Linked DNA regions of Occallatibacter riparius. Each later gene encodes a partner of the first gene's protein in a complex. Links are inferred from orthologs where the notes say so. Each region holds a gene or a part of one and is shown on either strand. Other genes may lie near its edges.

The links. The genes of interacting proteins can lie anywhere in the genome.
Region 2: the proteins of tsaE (region 1) and MOP44_RS06035 are in contact, whole or in part, in a crystal structure (PDB 6N9A), measured with the Thermotoga maritima proteins. The link is inferred for Occallatibacter riparius from one-to-one orthologs. Residues at the interface, in WP_004082108.1 of Thermotoga maritima: Leu37, Gly38, Lys46, Lys57, Val59, Lys60, Ser61, Thr63, Phe64, Thr65, Leu66, Met67, Val69, Pro71, Tyr82, Arg83, Leu84, Asp86, Asp88, Phe89, Asp93, Ile128, Asp130, Glu131, Arg134; in WP_004082750.1 of Thermotoga maritima: Cys10, Asp11, Arg49, His50, Leu82, Gly84, Gly135, Gly136, Glu154, Thr155, Leu156, Asp157, Asp158, Ser159, Glu162, Asp165, Lys166, Arg169, Leu170, Tyr175, Lys213, Thr214, Leu217, Tyr218, Gln221, Arg222, Asn324.

The regions. Positions count from the first base shown.
Region 1 is NZ_CP093313.1:3,112,302-3,119,081, forward strand. The notes cover bases 2,152-5,151. They hold tsaE (tRNA (adenosine(37)-N6)-threonylcarbamoyltransferase complex ATPase subunit type 1 TsaE), read left to right. Parts: upstream 2,152-3,411; coding sequence 3,412-3,891; downstream 3,892-5,151. Other genes in these bases: MOP44_RS12580 (NAD(P)H-hydrate dehydratase), read left to right, coding at 2,152-3,415; MOP44_RS12590 (hypothetical protein), read right to left, coding at 3,903-4,151; yiaK (3-dehydro-L-gulonate 2-dehydrogenase), read left to right, coding at 4,276-5,151. Also shown: MOP44_RS12570 (sulfite exporter TauE/SafE family protein), read left to right, coding at 1-363; MOP44_RS12575 (glycosyltransferase), read left to right, coding at 535-1,710; more of MOP44_RS12580, read left to right, coding at 1,766-2,151; more of yiaK, read left to right, coding at 5,152-5,286; MOP44_RS12600 (GNAT family N-acetyltransferase), read right to left, coding at 5,320-5,940; MOP44_RS12605 (enoyl-ACP reductase FabI), read right to left, coding at 6,028-6,780. UniProt on the Escherichia coli protein: Required for the formation of a threonylcarbamoyl group on adenosine at position 37 (t(6)A37) in tRNAs that read codons beginning with adenine.
Region 2 is NZ_CP093313.1:1,524,207-1,531,525, reverse strand. Bases 2,542-5,497 are described here. They hold MOP44_RS06035 (tRNA (adenosine(37)-N6)-threonylcarbamoyltransferase complex transferase subunit TsaD), read left to right. Parts: upstream 2,542-3,402; coding sequence 3,403-4,593; downstream 4,594-5,497. Other genes in these bases: cysS (cysteine--tRNA ligase), read left to right, coding at 4,686-5,497; MOP44_RS06040 (CCA tRNA nucleotidyltransferase), read right to left, coding at 2,542-3,344. Outside these bases: MOP44_RS06050 (acetyl ornithine aminotransferase family protein), read right to left, coding at 1-1,022; MOP44_RS06045 (SRPBCC family protein), read right to left, coding at 1,369-1,902; more of MOP44_RS06040, read right to left, coding at 1,899-2,541; more of cysS, read left to right, coding at 5,498-6,164; MOP44_RS06025 (DUF4337 domain-containing protein), read left to right, coding at 6,336-6,881; MOP44_RS06020 (hypothetical protein), read left to right, coding at 6,899-7,319.

The sequences.
Region 1 (6,780 bases):
TGGCTGCTGGGCTGTGGGCTGGTGGCGGGTGTGCTTGGCGGCGCCTACGGCATGAATGGGCCGCCGCTGGTGATCTACGGATCGATGCGGCGCTGGTCTGCGCAGCACTTTCGCGCAACGCTGCAGGCGTACTTTCTTCCGGTCAGCATTCTTGGAATGGCGGGCTACTGGCTGAGTGGCTTGTGGGTTCCGGTGGTGACGCACGACTATCTTCTGTCGCTGCCTGTCGCTCTTCCCGCCGTCTTTCTGGGCAGGGCCATCAATCATCGCCTTTCTGGCGATAAGTTCCTCAAATACATCTACGCGGGACTGGCGGCTACGGGCGCGTTGCTTGTCATCATGGTCATTACCGGCCACGTGTAATGCGCCGAGTTGTATCCCGGCGGGGGCTAAAGCCCGAGATCTTTATTGGGTGCTTTGCGGCACGACTAAAGTCATGCCCTGTTACAAAGCCTCTCGCCCCGGCTAAATCTATCAGACGTAGTCGGCGCTTAGAGACAATTCGCGGCACCATCCATTTATCCTTAGCTCTGCATGCTGTATGCGCTTCTTGCACTCGCGGTATTTGGCCTGATTACTTCGTCTGTCTTCACGGGCATGGTTCTGGCCGCGCTGCCGCGCTTTTTTCGCGAACGCCGCGAGGCATTCATGGCGATGGATCGCGAGCCCAAGTACACGCCTCCGCTGAGCCTGCTGAAGCCATTGCATGGAGCGGAGCCGGGGCTTGAGTCGTACCTGACTACTTTTTTCGAGCAGGTTTATCCAGCGTACGAGATTTTGTTCTGCACCAAGTCGGCGGATGATGCTGGTCTGGCGCTGGCACGCGAAGTTGCTGCGCGTTATCCGGAGATTCCGGTGCAGTTTCTCTCGACCGGCGGACAGCCCGACTACATAAACGCGAAGGTCGCGCAGATGGAGTTGATGGCCCAGCAAGCGACCCATGACATCTTCGTGATCAGCGATAGCGATGTGCGGGTGACGCAGGATTATCTGCAGGCTGTCGCGCTGCCGTTCGAGGATCCGAAGGTGGGCGGCCTCACGTGCCTCTATCGCGGCGTCGCTGCGGAAGGCGGACTCTGGGCGCAGCTTGAGGCTGTCGGCATGAGCGTGGAGATGTCGGCAGGCGTGCTGGTGGCGCGCAGCATGGAGGGGATGCAGTTTACGCTGGGGCCCACGATGGCGTTTCGCCGCCAGGTCATTCGCAAGATGGGCGGGTTCGCGGTCACGGCGGATTATTGCGCGGATGATTTCGTGCTGGGCAACGAGGCGCACAAGCACGGCGACACGATCGTGCTGAGTCATCACTCGATTGACCACATGGTGATCAATGCGAGCTTCTGGCAGTCGATGCTGCACCAGGTGCGGTGGATGAAATCGACGCGTTTCTCGCGGCCGAAGGGGCACTTTGGCACGTCGCTCACGTTCAGCATGCCGTTCGGGCTGCTGGGGCTTGGTGCAGGGCTTGCGTCGCATCACACGGCGATCGGCGTGAGCCTCATGGCCTGGGCGTTGATTTCGCGCTGGCTGCTTTCTCTGGGCGTAGGCAACTGGGTGGTTCGCGATTCGAACTGGTTCGGGCTGCTGGTGCTTTATCCCGTTCGCGATCTGATGGGCTTCTTGTTCTGGGCTGCAAGTTACACATCGAGCAAAATTCACTGGCGCGGGCGCAAGTTCCAACTGCTGCCTGGCGGCAAGATGCGCGCGGCTTAACGGCCAGAGAGGCTGAGGGCGCCGCTGACCGCAGGTCGTCGTCTACCATGAACGCATGAAAATTCTCTCGGCCGCCGAGATGCAGGCCTGCGATCGCGCTACGACGGAGAGCTTCGGGATTCCATCGTTTGACTTGATGCGCCACGCGGCCGCCGCGGTGGCGACTTTCGCGCGCGAACGTTTCGCCAAAGCGCGCCGCATTACGGTGCTGTGCGGGCGCGGCAATAACGGCGGAGACGGCATGATGGCGGCGCGTCTGCTGGGCGGCCATGGGCTGCACGTTACGGTGATGCTGCTGGGCTCGCCGGATGGGCTGGCCGGAGACGCTGCCGAGGCGTGGCGCAGGCTGGGAGACGCAGGGAATTGCAGGCTGGTGGTTGTGGAGACGGAGGAGCAACTGCAAGATCACCAGGCGGCGTTCCGAGCTGACCTGATCATCGATGCGGTTCTCGGCACCGGATTCAAGCCGCCGATGAGGGGTCTGGCACTGGCTGCGCTGCAATGGGTTCGAGACAGCGACGCGCCGGTGCTCGCGGTGGATCTGCCTTCCGGCTGGGCGGCGGACGAGATGAAGGGCGATGGCGACGAGCAAGTGTATCCGGCGGACGGGGTTGTTACGTTCACGGCGCCCAAACCTGCGCATGTATTCGGCGAACTCACGAGGCGGTGGAATCAGCCGGTAGTGGTTGCGCCGATCGGTTCGCCTGACGAGGCGATGGCGTCTTCGCTTGATTTGTACTGGGCGGGAACTGCGCAGGAGATTGTGCAGACGCCGCGGCCGTTCGACTCGAACAAGGGCAAGTATGGGCACGTGCTGGTGATCGGCGGTACCTTTGGCTCGGCGGGGGGCAAGGCGGGAGCGCCTGCGATGACGGCGATGGCGGCCATGCGCGCGGGCGCGGGGCTGGTAACGGCAGCAGTGCCGGAGCCGGCTCTGCCGACCGTGGCGCGGTTTGCGCCTGAGTTGATGACGGTGCCGCTGGAGACGAATGGCCTGGGCGAAGCGCAACTGAGCGCTGATGAGGAGAAGCGTCAGGCGCTGTTGAAGGGGATGACGGTGGCAGCCGTTGGGCCGGGACTTGGGCAGGGTTCGGGAGCCGAGGCGATTCTGGAATGGCTGTTGAATGAGACGATTCCACTGGTGATCGATGCGGACGGGTTGAATGTTCTGGCCAAGTCGATGGAACTGCTCGGAGGGGTGGGGGGCGCGGGGCGCACGATTGTGCTTACGCCGCATCCCGGTGAGATGGCGAGGCTTGCGGGGATATCGACTGCCGAGGTTCAGTCGGATCGGCTCAACGTTGCGCGCGACTTTGCGGCGCGTTACGGCGTGATTCTCGTATTGAAAGGAGCGCACACGCTGATTGCGCATCCAAGCGGGCGAGTGGCGGTGAACACTACGGGCAATCCCGGGATGGCGAAGGGCGGCAGCGGCGACCTGCTAACGGGCGTAATTGCGGGACTTCTCGCGCAATTTCCGAGTGATCCGGAGAGGGCGGTGGAGGCGGCGGTTTATATCCATGGGCTGGCCGCGGACTTCGCGGTGCGCGCAGGGGACGAGCACACGTTACTTGCGACTGACACTTTGTCCTACTTTTCCAACGCGTTTCGCTTTCGCTCGACGCGCAGGAACGGTTATGTTTGGTTGCAGGGGCTGCCGGCTGACCTGACCGCGGCAAAGAGCTCCAGCGAGGCAGCAGAATGAGCAATCACGCCCCGGTGGCCGAAGGCCGCATCCACGAGTTCACCACGCAGAGCGGTGCGGACACCATCGAGGTCGGCCGGAAGCTGGCCGATTTGCTCAAGCCGCCGCAGTTGCTGCTGCTCCGCGGGGAACTGGGGACGGGCAAGACTACGCTGGTGAAGGGCATTGCGCAGGCTCTCGATGCGGCTGATCCCGACGAAGTGACGAGCCCGACGTTCACGCTCATCCATGAGTACGAGGGTACGCAGCACGGGAAGCCTGTGCGGCTGTTCCATCTTGATGTTTATCGGATCGAGGGCGAGCGCCAGTTGGAGACACTGGGGCTGGATGAGCTGCTTACGGACAATTCGCTGGTGCTGGTGGAGTGGGGCGAGAAGTTCAAGAGCCTGGTGAAGCGGGCGACCGGCGAGATTGCGATTACTTCCGCGGGTGGGGATGCGCGGAAGATTCGGGTGACGTCGAAGGATACGCCGTAAGCTGTGATCTGCTAATGGGAAGCGCGGTCGTCGCGCAGAGGTTCGCTTCCGTCTTCGACGCAGAGCTTGCAGTCTTTGTTGGTCTTGCGATAGTAGATGGCGGAACCCGCGAAGATGGCCGCCGATATGAGGGACCAGAGGGCAGCCTCCCGCGCGGCGTCGACTGCGTGACGGCCTCTGAGGATGTAGACGAGCGTCAGAGTGACGAATGCGATGGCAAAGACCTGAACGAATCGCTTGACGAGAAAACCTGGTCTCATGGGGAAGTGCCGTCTCCTGGATGCTCTTCCATCTTAGCGGTACGAGATTCACTGGCTGCAAGTGTTCGGGTGGTTCTGAACCGGGGTGGATCGGGGTACACACCAGCACCCTACAATTTGACTCATGCAGCGGATCCCCTTTGACGAAGTTCATCGGCAGCTTACCGCGGTTCTCATCAAACTCGGCTTCACCGCCGATCGTGCTGCGCTGTCTGCGCGCCTCTTCGCTGAGACTACGCGCGACGGCGTCTACTCGCATGGCGTGAATCGCTTCCTGCGCTTTGTCGCGATGATTCGCAATGGGAGTGTCGATGCTGCTGCGGGGCCGCGTGTGGTTTCGCGGTTTGGCGCGATGGAGCGATGGGATGGACAGCGGGGTCCGGGCAATCTCAACGCGTATGCGGCGATGGAGCGAGCGATTGTGCTTAGCCGCGAGCACGGCATGGGGTGCGTTGCGCTGGGCAATACCAATCACTGGATGCGCGGCGGGACGTATGGCTGGCAGGCCGCGGACGCGGGTGCTATCGGCATCTGCTGGACGAACACCATGCCCAACGTGCCGCCGTGGGGCGCAAGCGAGCCTGCGATCGGCAACAATCCACTGGTGATTGCGGTTCCGCGCGCCGCGGGGCACGTGGTGCTGGACATTGCTATATCGCAGTTCTCCCTGGGCGCCATTGAGGGCTATCGGAAGCGCGGCGAAACGCTCCCGGTCGACGGGGGCTTCGATACTGCGGGGCACCTTACGCGCGATCCTGCGGCGATTGAAGCCACGCAACGGATGTTGCCCATCGGCTACTGGAAGGGCTCAGGACTTGCGATCATGCTCGACATGATGGCCGCGATGCTTACGGCGGGCAGCGCGACGCACCAGATCGACACCGATCCGCTGCGCGAGACCGGGCTGTCGCAGGTGTTTATTGCAATGCAGCCTGCCGCGCTTGGGGACCAGGCCGAACTGGAGCGGATCGCCGACGATGTCGTTGCGTCGCTGCACCGCGCCCGGCCTGTTGAGGGCGGAAGGGGCGTCCGCTTTCCCGGGGAAAACACGCTGCGTCTTCGCGAGGAGAATTTGCGGCTTGGGCTGCCGGTTGATCCTGCACTTTGGCAGGAGATTGTTGCGCTGGGAGCTTGAGGTGTACTGCTCTGGTTTGACCAGCAGACCTAGTCAGATCAGGCGGATGGTCTCGGGCATGTGATTCAGCATCGTGTTGATGCGAGGGTCGCTCTCGGACATGCCATACACCTGCGTGTAGCAGGACGTGAGCCACGCGCGTAGACGCGGCTTCGTAATCGAGCCGGGCAGCTTATCGCCATATACGAACAGATCCATCAGCGGGGGCCGCGCGCTCGACACCGGCGGCATGCGATAGGTCAGTCCTTCGATCTGCCTACATCCAAGCCGACAGTAGAAGGCTTTTCGCCGCGTGAGTAATTCGGGATCGGCACCGTGAGTGACTTCTGCGTCCACCTCGATCAGCAGGGGGCGGCCATGGAGTTGCGGCTGTGAAGCGGTCGCGCGGAAGAGGTCGGCGCCGAGGCCACTGCCGCGCCGAGCTGCATCAATGGCTATGTACTCCAGGAGTGCCGCATCGGAGTCGAGGAGGGTAGTGCAGATGGAAAAGCCGACGACGGTGCTGTCGTCGACCGCTGCCAGAAAGATGTATTCGGGTTGCGCGATCATGCGCCGCAGAGCATCCTCGCTTTTGCATTCACTCGGCGGAAGAGCTTGGCTGTAGATGCGGAGGAGTGCGTTAAACTGCGGATCGTCAGCCGAGCTTATTCGCACGATTTCTATCATCGGTGTGTCGACACAAAGCAAAAACGCCTCAGCGTCGTGGAAGGCGCCGAGGCGATTGAGAGTTCCGTTGCACTGCTAGAAGCCCATTACGTTGTAGCCGCAATCGACGTAGAGGGTTTCGCCGGTGACAGCGCTCGCGAGGTCGCTGGCGAGGAATAGGGCGGCGCCGCCCACTTCAAGCTGATCGACGTTACGCTTCAGCGGTGCGCGATCGGCCGCGGCCTTGAGCATGTCGCCGAGAGCGCCAATGCCGCGGGCTGCGAGGGTCTTGATGGGTCCGGCTGAGATGGCGTTGACGCGGATGTTCTTTGGGCCGAGGTCGTTGGCGAGGTAGCGCACGCAGCACTCGAGCGAAGCCTTGGCCATGGCCATCACGTTGTAGTTGGGCACGACCTTTTCGGCGGCGAAGTAGCTGAGGGTCATGATGCTGCCGCCGTCGGTCATCAGCGGAGCAGCGGCGCGGCTCACGGCAATCAGCGAGTAGACGCTGACGTCGTGCGCGATCTTGAAGCCTTCGCGGCTGGTGTTGATGAAGGCGCCCTTGAGGTCTTCGGCCGGCGCGTACGCCACGGCGTGCACCAGGATGTCGATCTTCGCGTACTTCTCTTTGAGCTGGCCGAAGAGGGTTTCGATCTCCTGGTCGCTGGAGACGTCGCACTGGAACCCGGAAGCGCCGGGCAGGTCGTTGATCAGGTCCTCGGCCTCGGCCTTCATGCGCTCGTTCTGATAGCAGATGGCGAGGCTTGCGCCCGCCGCGTGCAGCTTCTGCGCAATGCCCCAGGCGATGGAGCGCTTGTTGGCCAGTCCGAACACAACGGCAGTTTTGCC
Region 2 (7,319 bases), 1.6 Mb from region 1 along the record:
TCGATGGTTGCCAGTGCCGCCGCCAGCGATACCGGATTGCCGCCGAACGTCGACGCATGCGAGCCCGGCACCCAGTCCATGATCTCGGCACGGCTCATGCAGATGCCCAGCGGCATGCCGCTCGCGATGCCCTTGGCCATGCAGACAATGTCGGGCTCCACGCCGGTGTGCTCCACCGCCCACCACTTGCCCGTGCGTCCCGCGCCGCTCTGCACCTCATCCACTACGAGCAGAATCCCGTACTTGTCGCAGATCGCGCGCAGCTCGCGCATAAAGTTGGCCGGCGCAACCACGTATCCGCCCTCGCCCTGGATCGGTTCGACGAAGATCGCAGCCACTTCCTCCGGAGGTAGAATCGTCTTGAACAGCTTCTCCTCGATATACCGCGCACAACCCAGTGCGAACGCCTCTTCTTCCTGCGGCCCGCCCGTACACCCGCGATACGCGTAGGGATAGCGCACATGCGTTACACCTGGAACAAGCGGAGCGAAGCGCCTCTTCTGCTGCGGCTTCGACGCGGTCAGCGACAACGCGCCCATCGTGCGCCCGTGAAACGCGCCCAGGAACGCAATGATGTTCTGCCGCTCCGTGTGATAACGCGCCAGCTTCATCGCGCACTCCACCGCTTCGGCGCCGGAATTGCCATAGAAGAAACGATGCGGTCCCTTCATCGGCGCGACTGCAGAAAGCTTCGCAGCCAGATCCGTCAGCGGCTCGTTATAAAAGTCCGTACCCGAAATGTGAATCAACTCCGCGGCCTGTTTCTGGATCGCCGCCACAACTTCAGGATGGCAATGGCCGGTTGACGTCACGGCAATCCCTGCGGAAAAGTCCAGGAACTCATTCCCATCCACATCCGTGACGCGGACACCTTTACCGCTCTTCGCCACCAGCGGATACGAGCGCGTATAGCTCGGCGAAATCAGGCGGTCATCGGCCTCAACGGCGGCCTTGGCCTTCGGCCCCGGAAGTTCCGTTACCAGCTTGGGCCCGTACTGTTCGTGCAAAGACTTGTCGGTCATGATCGTCCTCCTCGATAGGTTGTGTGGCCAGGCCGTGGGAGTAGAGCAGCCATCTGCCCGGCGGGCAGCCACCTGCCCTGGGGGCGGCCACGGACCCCGTGGGATTTGGGGTCGTTCAACGTTCCGGGCCCAGACGGACCCGCGTTGCAGGCGAGGAACTTCGGTTGTCTGTTCTTTAGTCGCCGCCGAAGAGACTAGGTCGTGTGCGGGTGGGCAGCACGCGCAGGTGCTTCCGCGGGCAAATGCAGCGCGCACGCGAGCCCGACCAGCGCCATTTCGCCGGCAGATTGGCTCCATTCATCACGTGCTTGTGCATGCATACCCCGCTTTTCGGGAGCATAGCACGTCAACTGCCGACTTTCCATCTTCCTCTGCCCGTCAGTAACGCTTCGGACGCGTCACGCGCCGGAATATAATCCCGCCACTCCTCTGATTCGGCGATTCTCTTCAGAAGCCCGAACCTGCGCCGCAACAGCCGGCGAATATGCGGCCTGAGCAGCAACACGCCCAGCATTTTGCCCAACCATCCCCAGCGCATCGAGAACCGGATCTCATCGCGCAGTCGCACGGATCCATCCGCTAGCAGATCGAAACTGTGGTCGTGCTCGAACGTCTTGAAGCGCCCTGAGATCATGCGGTCGCGAAAGAAGCTGCACGGCCGGAACTCCTCAATGATGCTCTCGTGAAACTGCGGCAGTCCGAACTTCCAACCCTTCCACAGGACCGTATCGCCATCCTCCACAAACCCTGACATGCGCCCCCGCTCAGGATGCATGCGTAGTTCGCGCTCCACGATCTCCACGCTTGTCGAAAGAAGGAAGCACCGCTCAAGCGGCGCGTGAATCGTGACCTGATCCCGCAGAACGAACTCTCTGCTCATGCTGGGGTATCCTGCTGCGCATTCCCGAATCGCTCCCGAACCAGCGCCACCGCCTGCTCCGTCGTCGCGATTGAGCCTTCGAGCTGCGCATCCTCTGCCGCCCGCAGCATCTCCTTGAAGCGCGGCCCCGGGGCATAGCCCGCCGCAATCAGCTCGCGGCCCGTGAGCAGCGGTCTTGGACGGACGTCCTCCTGCGGCATCTCTTCGTAACGCTCCTCGACGAAGCGGTATGTGTCAAGGTTGCGATGCGCCGCCATGCAGTCCATCTTGTGCAGCGCAAGGTGCTCCTCGAAGCATGGCAGCCGGAAGAACCGTTTCAGCGTCGATGCCTTCATATGCGGCGCATCTGCAAAGCGCATGTGGTGCTCAATTAGCGCAAGAATCTGCCGCGTATCCTCGTTAGAAAACCGAAACCGCCGGCAAATCTCCGCGCCCATTGCCACGCCCACTTCAACATGTCGATCGAAGCGGATGCGGTCCGGCGCGACCCGGAATGTCGGCGGCTTGCCCACGTCATGCAGCAGCGCGCCCCACGCCAGCGTGCACGGCACACCTGGCTCGAGCTGCTCCAGCAGCATGAGCGTGTGAATGAAGACATCGCCCTCGGGATGGTACTGCGGCGGCTGCTCCACGCCCTTCATCTTCGGGATCTCAGGCAGAACCTGCTGCAGCAGCCCCGTCTCATCCAGCAGCTCGAACGCCCTCCGCGCTTTGCCCTCCGTCAACATCTTGGTCAACTCGTCGCGCACGCGTTCTTGGCTCACCGAGTGAATGCGCGCTGCCAGCGAGCAAATCGCCGAATGCGTCGCCGCCTCGATCGCGTACCCAAACCGCGCCGCAAACCGCACCGCCCGCAACAGCCGTAGTTGATCCTCTTCAAAACGCCGCCGCGGATCGCCGATCGCCCGAATCACCCCCGCATCCAGATCCGCCAGCCCACCCACATAATCGAGGACCGCGGCTCGAAGCGCGCTCCCATCGCCAAGGAACTCCTCCAAAGCTTCGCCCCCACGCAGTGGGTCCAGCAGTAGCCCATTGATCGTGAAATCCCGCCGCTGCACATCTTCTTCGGCACTCGTCGTATAGCGCACCGCGTCCGGATGCCTGCCATCGGAGTAGGAGTCGTCGCAGCGGAACGTCGCCACCTCCGTCGTCGCATAGCGCGGCCCCGCGTCGCCCGCATCTTCCAGCGGTGGAATCTCATCCGGCGCCTCATCCGCAACCAGCACCACGCCGAAATGCGCGCCCACCGCAAACGTCCGCGGAAACATTCCCATCACGATATCCGGAGTAGCAGACGTAGCCACGTCATAATCCACCGGATCGCGCCCCAGCAGCAGATCGCGCACGCATCCGCCCGCCAGGTAGGCCTGGTGTCCTTCCGTCCGCAGCGCCTCCACAATCCGCAGGGCCGCTTCGAGTTGTCGTGATAGCGCAGGCATCGCTCTATTGTCACTCTCCCGGAGTGCTCTGATGCAAGGCCCGATAAACTGGAAGGTTATGTCCCGTGGCCTCATCCTCGGAATCGAAAGCTCCTGCGACGAAACAGCCGCCTCCGTGGTCGAGCGCGGCTCCCGCACGCTCTCGTCCGTCGTAGCCTCGCAGATCGCCACCCACGCCCGCTTCGGCGGCGTGGTCCCCGAGCTCGCTAGCCGCGAGCATCTCCGTGCCATCGTTCCCGTGGTCCGCGCGGCACTCGCTGAGGCAGGCGTGGGCTTCGACGATCTCGATGCCATCGCCGTCACCTCCGGCCCTGGCCTCGCCGGCGCGCTGCTAGTCGGAATCAGCTACGCCAAGGCCCTTGCCTTCGCGCGCAATCTCCCCGTCATCGCCATCAATCACCTCGAGGGCCACATCCACGCGGTTCTCCTCGAAGAGCGCCAGAACGCCCCCGCCTCCACGCAACAGGACGAGCCCGCCCTTGCCCTGGTCGTCTCCGGTGGACACACGCATCTCTATCTGGCCGAACCCGCGCACGAAGCGTGGCACTACAAGCTCATCGGCCGCACCCTCGATGACGCCGCCGGCGAAGCCTATGACAAAGTCGCCAAGCTGCTCGGCCTGGGCTACCCCGGAGGTCCCTGGATCGACGCCATTGCCCGCTTCGGCGATCCCAAAGCAGTCCCATTCGCCTTCGCGCAGATCAAGGCCAAGGCGCATCTGCACGGCAAAGCCCCGCGCACCAAAGCCGCGAAAACCGCTCCCATCGCCGATCTCGACCCGCACTTTCTCTTCTCGTTCTCAGGGATCAAAACAGCCGTCCTGCGCCACGTTGAGCTCCAGGGCATGCGCGCCGGGGGCGACGAGCGCATCGCCAAAATCCTCGCTGGCGATCGCCCTCCCAAAACCAAAGAGGAAGCCCTCGCCCTCGCCCCCCAACCCATCCTCGACATGATCGCCAGCTTTCAGCACGCGGTCGTCGGCGACCTCATGAAGAAGACCTTCGCCGCCGCCGAATCCCTCGGCGCCACTCGCATCCTCGTCACCGGAGGCGTCGCTGCCAACCGCGAACTCCGCGAGCGCTTCGCCGCAGAAGCCCCGCGCCGCCACATGCGCGTCTCGTTCCCCACGCCGGCCCTCTCCACAGACAACGCCGCTATGATCGCCGCCGCCGCCTGGCCGCGCTTTGTCTCCGGCGAGTTCGCCGCCAGCGCCCTCAGCGCCGAACCCTCACTCGCCCTCGGCGTGTGAGCCCGGCCGCCCAGCCCTCTATTTCTCACTGCTACAATCAAAAAGGCTTGAAATACGGCCTATTTCCAGCGGATGGGCACCCTTTAGATCGAATGACTCTGCGCCTGTTCAACACTCTTTCCGGACAAATCGACGAGCTCGTTCCGGCCGACGGCACCGAGTTGCGCATGTACGCCTGCGGGCCCACCGTCTATGACTACGGCCACATCGGCAACTTCCGCACCTTCCTCCAGGTCGATGTTCTGCGCCGCTCCCTCAAGCTCACCGGCACGCGCCTGCGTCACGTCATGAACATTACCGACGTCGATGACAAGATCATCCGCAACGCGGCCGCCGCCGGCATCCCCATCGGCGAGTACACCCCAAAGTATGTCGACGCCTTCTTCGAAGACCTCGACTCGCTCCGCGTTGAGCGCCCCGAAATCATCGCTCGCGCCACTGAGCACATACCGCGGATGGTCAGCCTGATCCAGCAGCTTGAATCTGTCGGCGCCGCCTACAAAACCGATGATGGAAGCTGGTACTTCCGCCTCCGCTCGTTCCCTGAATACGGCAAGCTGAGCAAAAAAGATCTCAGCGGCATGGAAGACGGCGCGCGCGTCGACGTTGACGAATACGAGAAGGATTCAGCCCGCGACTTCGCCCTCTGGAAGGCCACCAAGCCCGGCGAAACAAGCTGGGACACACCCATCGGCCGCGGCCGCCCCGGCTGGCACATCGAGTGCTCCGCCATGTCCATGGAGTTCCTCGGCGACAGCTTTGACCTCCACGCTGGCGGCGAAGACCTCATGTTTCCGCACCACGAGAACGAAATCGCGCAGAGCGAAACCGTCACGAAGAAACCGCTGGCCCGCCACTGGATGCACGTCCGCTTCCTGCTCGTCGACGGCCGCAAGATGTCGAAGAGCGAAGGCAATTTCTACACCCTCCGCGACCTGTTGCTGAAGGGCTACAAAGCTTCGGCCATCCGCCTCGCGCTCATCTCGGTGCCCTACCGCCACCAGCTCAACTTCACCTTCGAGAGCCTCGCGGATGCCACCGCCGCCATCGACCGCCTCCGCACCTTCCATCAGCGCCTGACCCAGGGCACCTTCGCCCCCGGCGACAATCCCGACATCCAGGCCGCAGCGAAAAAGGCAAGCGATGAGTATTACGCTGCCCTCGCCAACGACCTCAACACCGCCGAGGCCCGCGCCCCCATCTTCGACCTCGTGCGCGCGTCCAACACCGCCATCGACCAGGGCAAGTTCTTCGCCGCCGATCATGACGCCGTGCTCAAGGTTCTCGCCGATTTCGACGCCGTATTCGATGTCCTCGAAGATCGCGACACCGAAGCCACCAAGCGCGCCCTCGCCTGGGCCGAGCAAACCGGCCGCACCGCCGACGTCGCTCCTGAACTGCTCGCCGGGTTCGCCCTCAGCGACGCGGAGATAGACAACCTCGTAGCCGAGCGCACCAAGGCCAAGAAGATGCGCAACTTCGCTCGCGCCGACCAGATCCGCAACGAGCTCGCCGAAAAAGGCGTCATCATCGAAGACTCCAAAGACGGCGTTCGCTGGAAACGGAAGTAGTCACCATCCAGAGGCAGGCAAGAACCTTGCGCATGGCTGTATGCAATGTGAAAGGGCACGACTTCAGTCGCGCCGATATGCTTACTTAAATTTTGAGCGGGGCTTTTAGCCCATCCTGTCCTACTCTCTCGGTCACCCATTAACATCGATTGCCAGAGGTTCATTCCCCAGATGGAAGCCAACGAAGCGCACGAATTACAGGAACACGCCGAACACGGCGCCCACGACACCTCCCTCCGCCCTGTCGCCTTCACCATGAGCGTGCTCGCGGTCCTCGTAGCCATCGCGACGGTGCTTGGCCACCGCACACACACCGAGGCCGTCCTCCTGCAGAACAAAGCCACCGACCAGTGGAACGAGTACCAGGCCAAGAAGATTCGCTCCTACAACACCAGTCTCGAGGCCGATCTCCTCGGAGTAGTCAACCTCGCCGACAAGGACAAGGCCGCGAAGCTCGCCAAGTCCTACGCCGATCATCAGGCCAAATGGAATGATGATCTGAAGGAAGAGCAGGAAAAGGCCACTGACCTTGAAAAGGAAGTCGCTCTCGCCGAACGCCGCGCAGACCGCTTCGATCTCGGGGAAGCTCTCCTTGAAATCGGCTTGGTCGTCACCTCCGTCACGCTGCTTACGCGCACGCGCCTCTACTGGTACTTCGGCATGGGCTTTGCCGCCGCCGGCATCCTCTCCGCGATCACCGCGTTCCTCGTGCACTGAGTGGTAGACTGGCCGCGATGAAAGCCCTCCTCTGTCTTCTTCTGGTTCTCTCCACCGTCGCAGCACGCGCGCAAGCCGTAACCCGCACTTCCAATGAACTCGGCTTCAGCTTCACCGCGCCCGCTGACTGGGAAGTGATGGACACCAGCGCCTTCGCCAAAGAGCAGGCCCGCCAGAACGCCAACAGCGAGGAAGACAAAAAAGGGCTTGGCTGCGTTGACATCGGCTTCACCGCCCGCCACGGTAACCCGCCCTCTGTGATGACTGAGGTGGCTCTACCCTTCGCGTGCTACGGACAGCAGATGACCGAAGCCGATCTGCCTGGATTCGCCTCCAGCGCCTCAGCAGGCCTCGCTCAAAACTTCGACCTTGGGCAGCCTGTATACGGCCTCTACCAGCTCGGTACCCACCAGTTTTGGATCGAGCGCGTCAACGCCA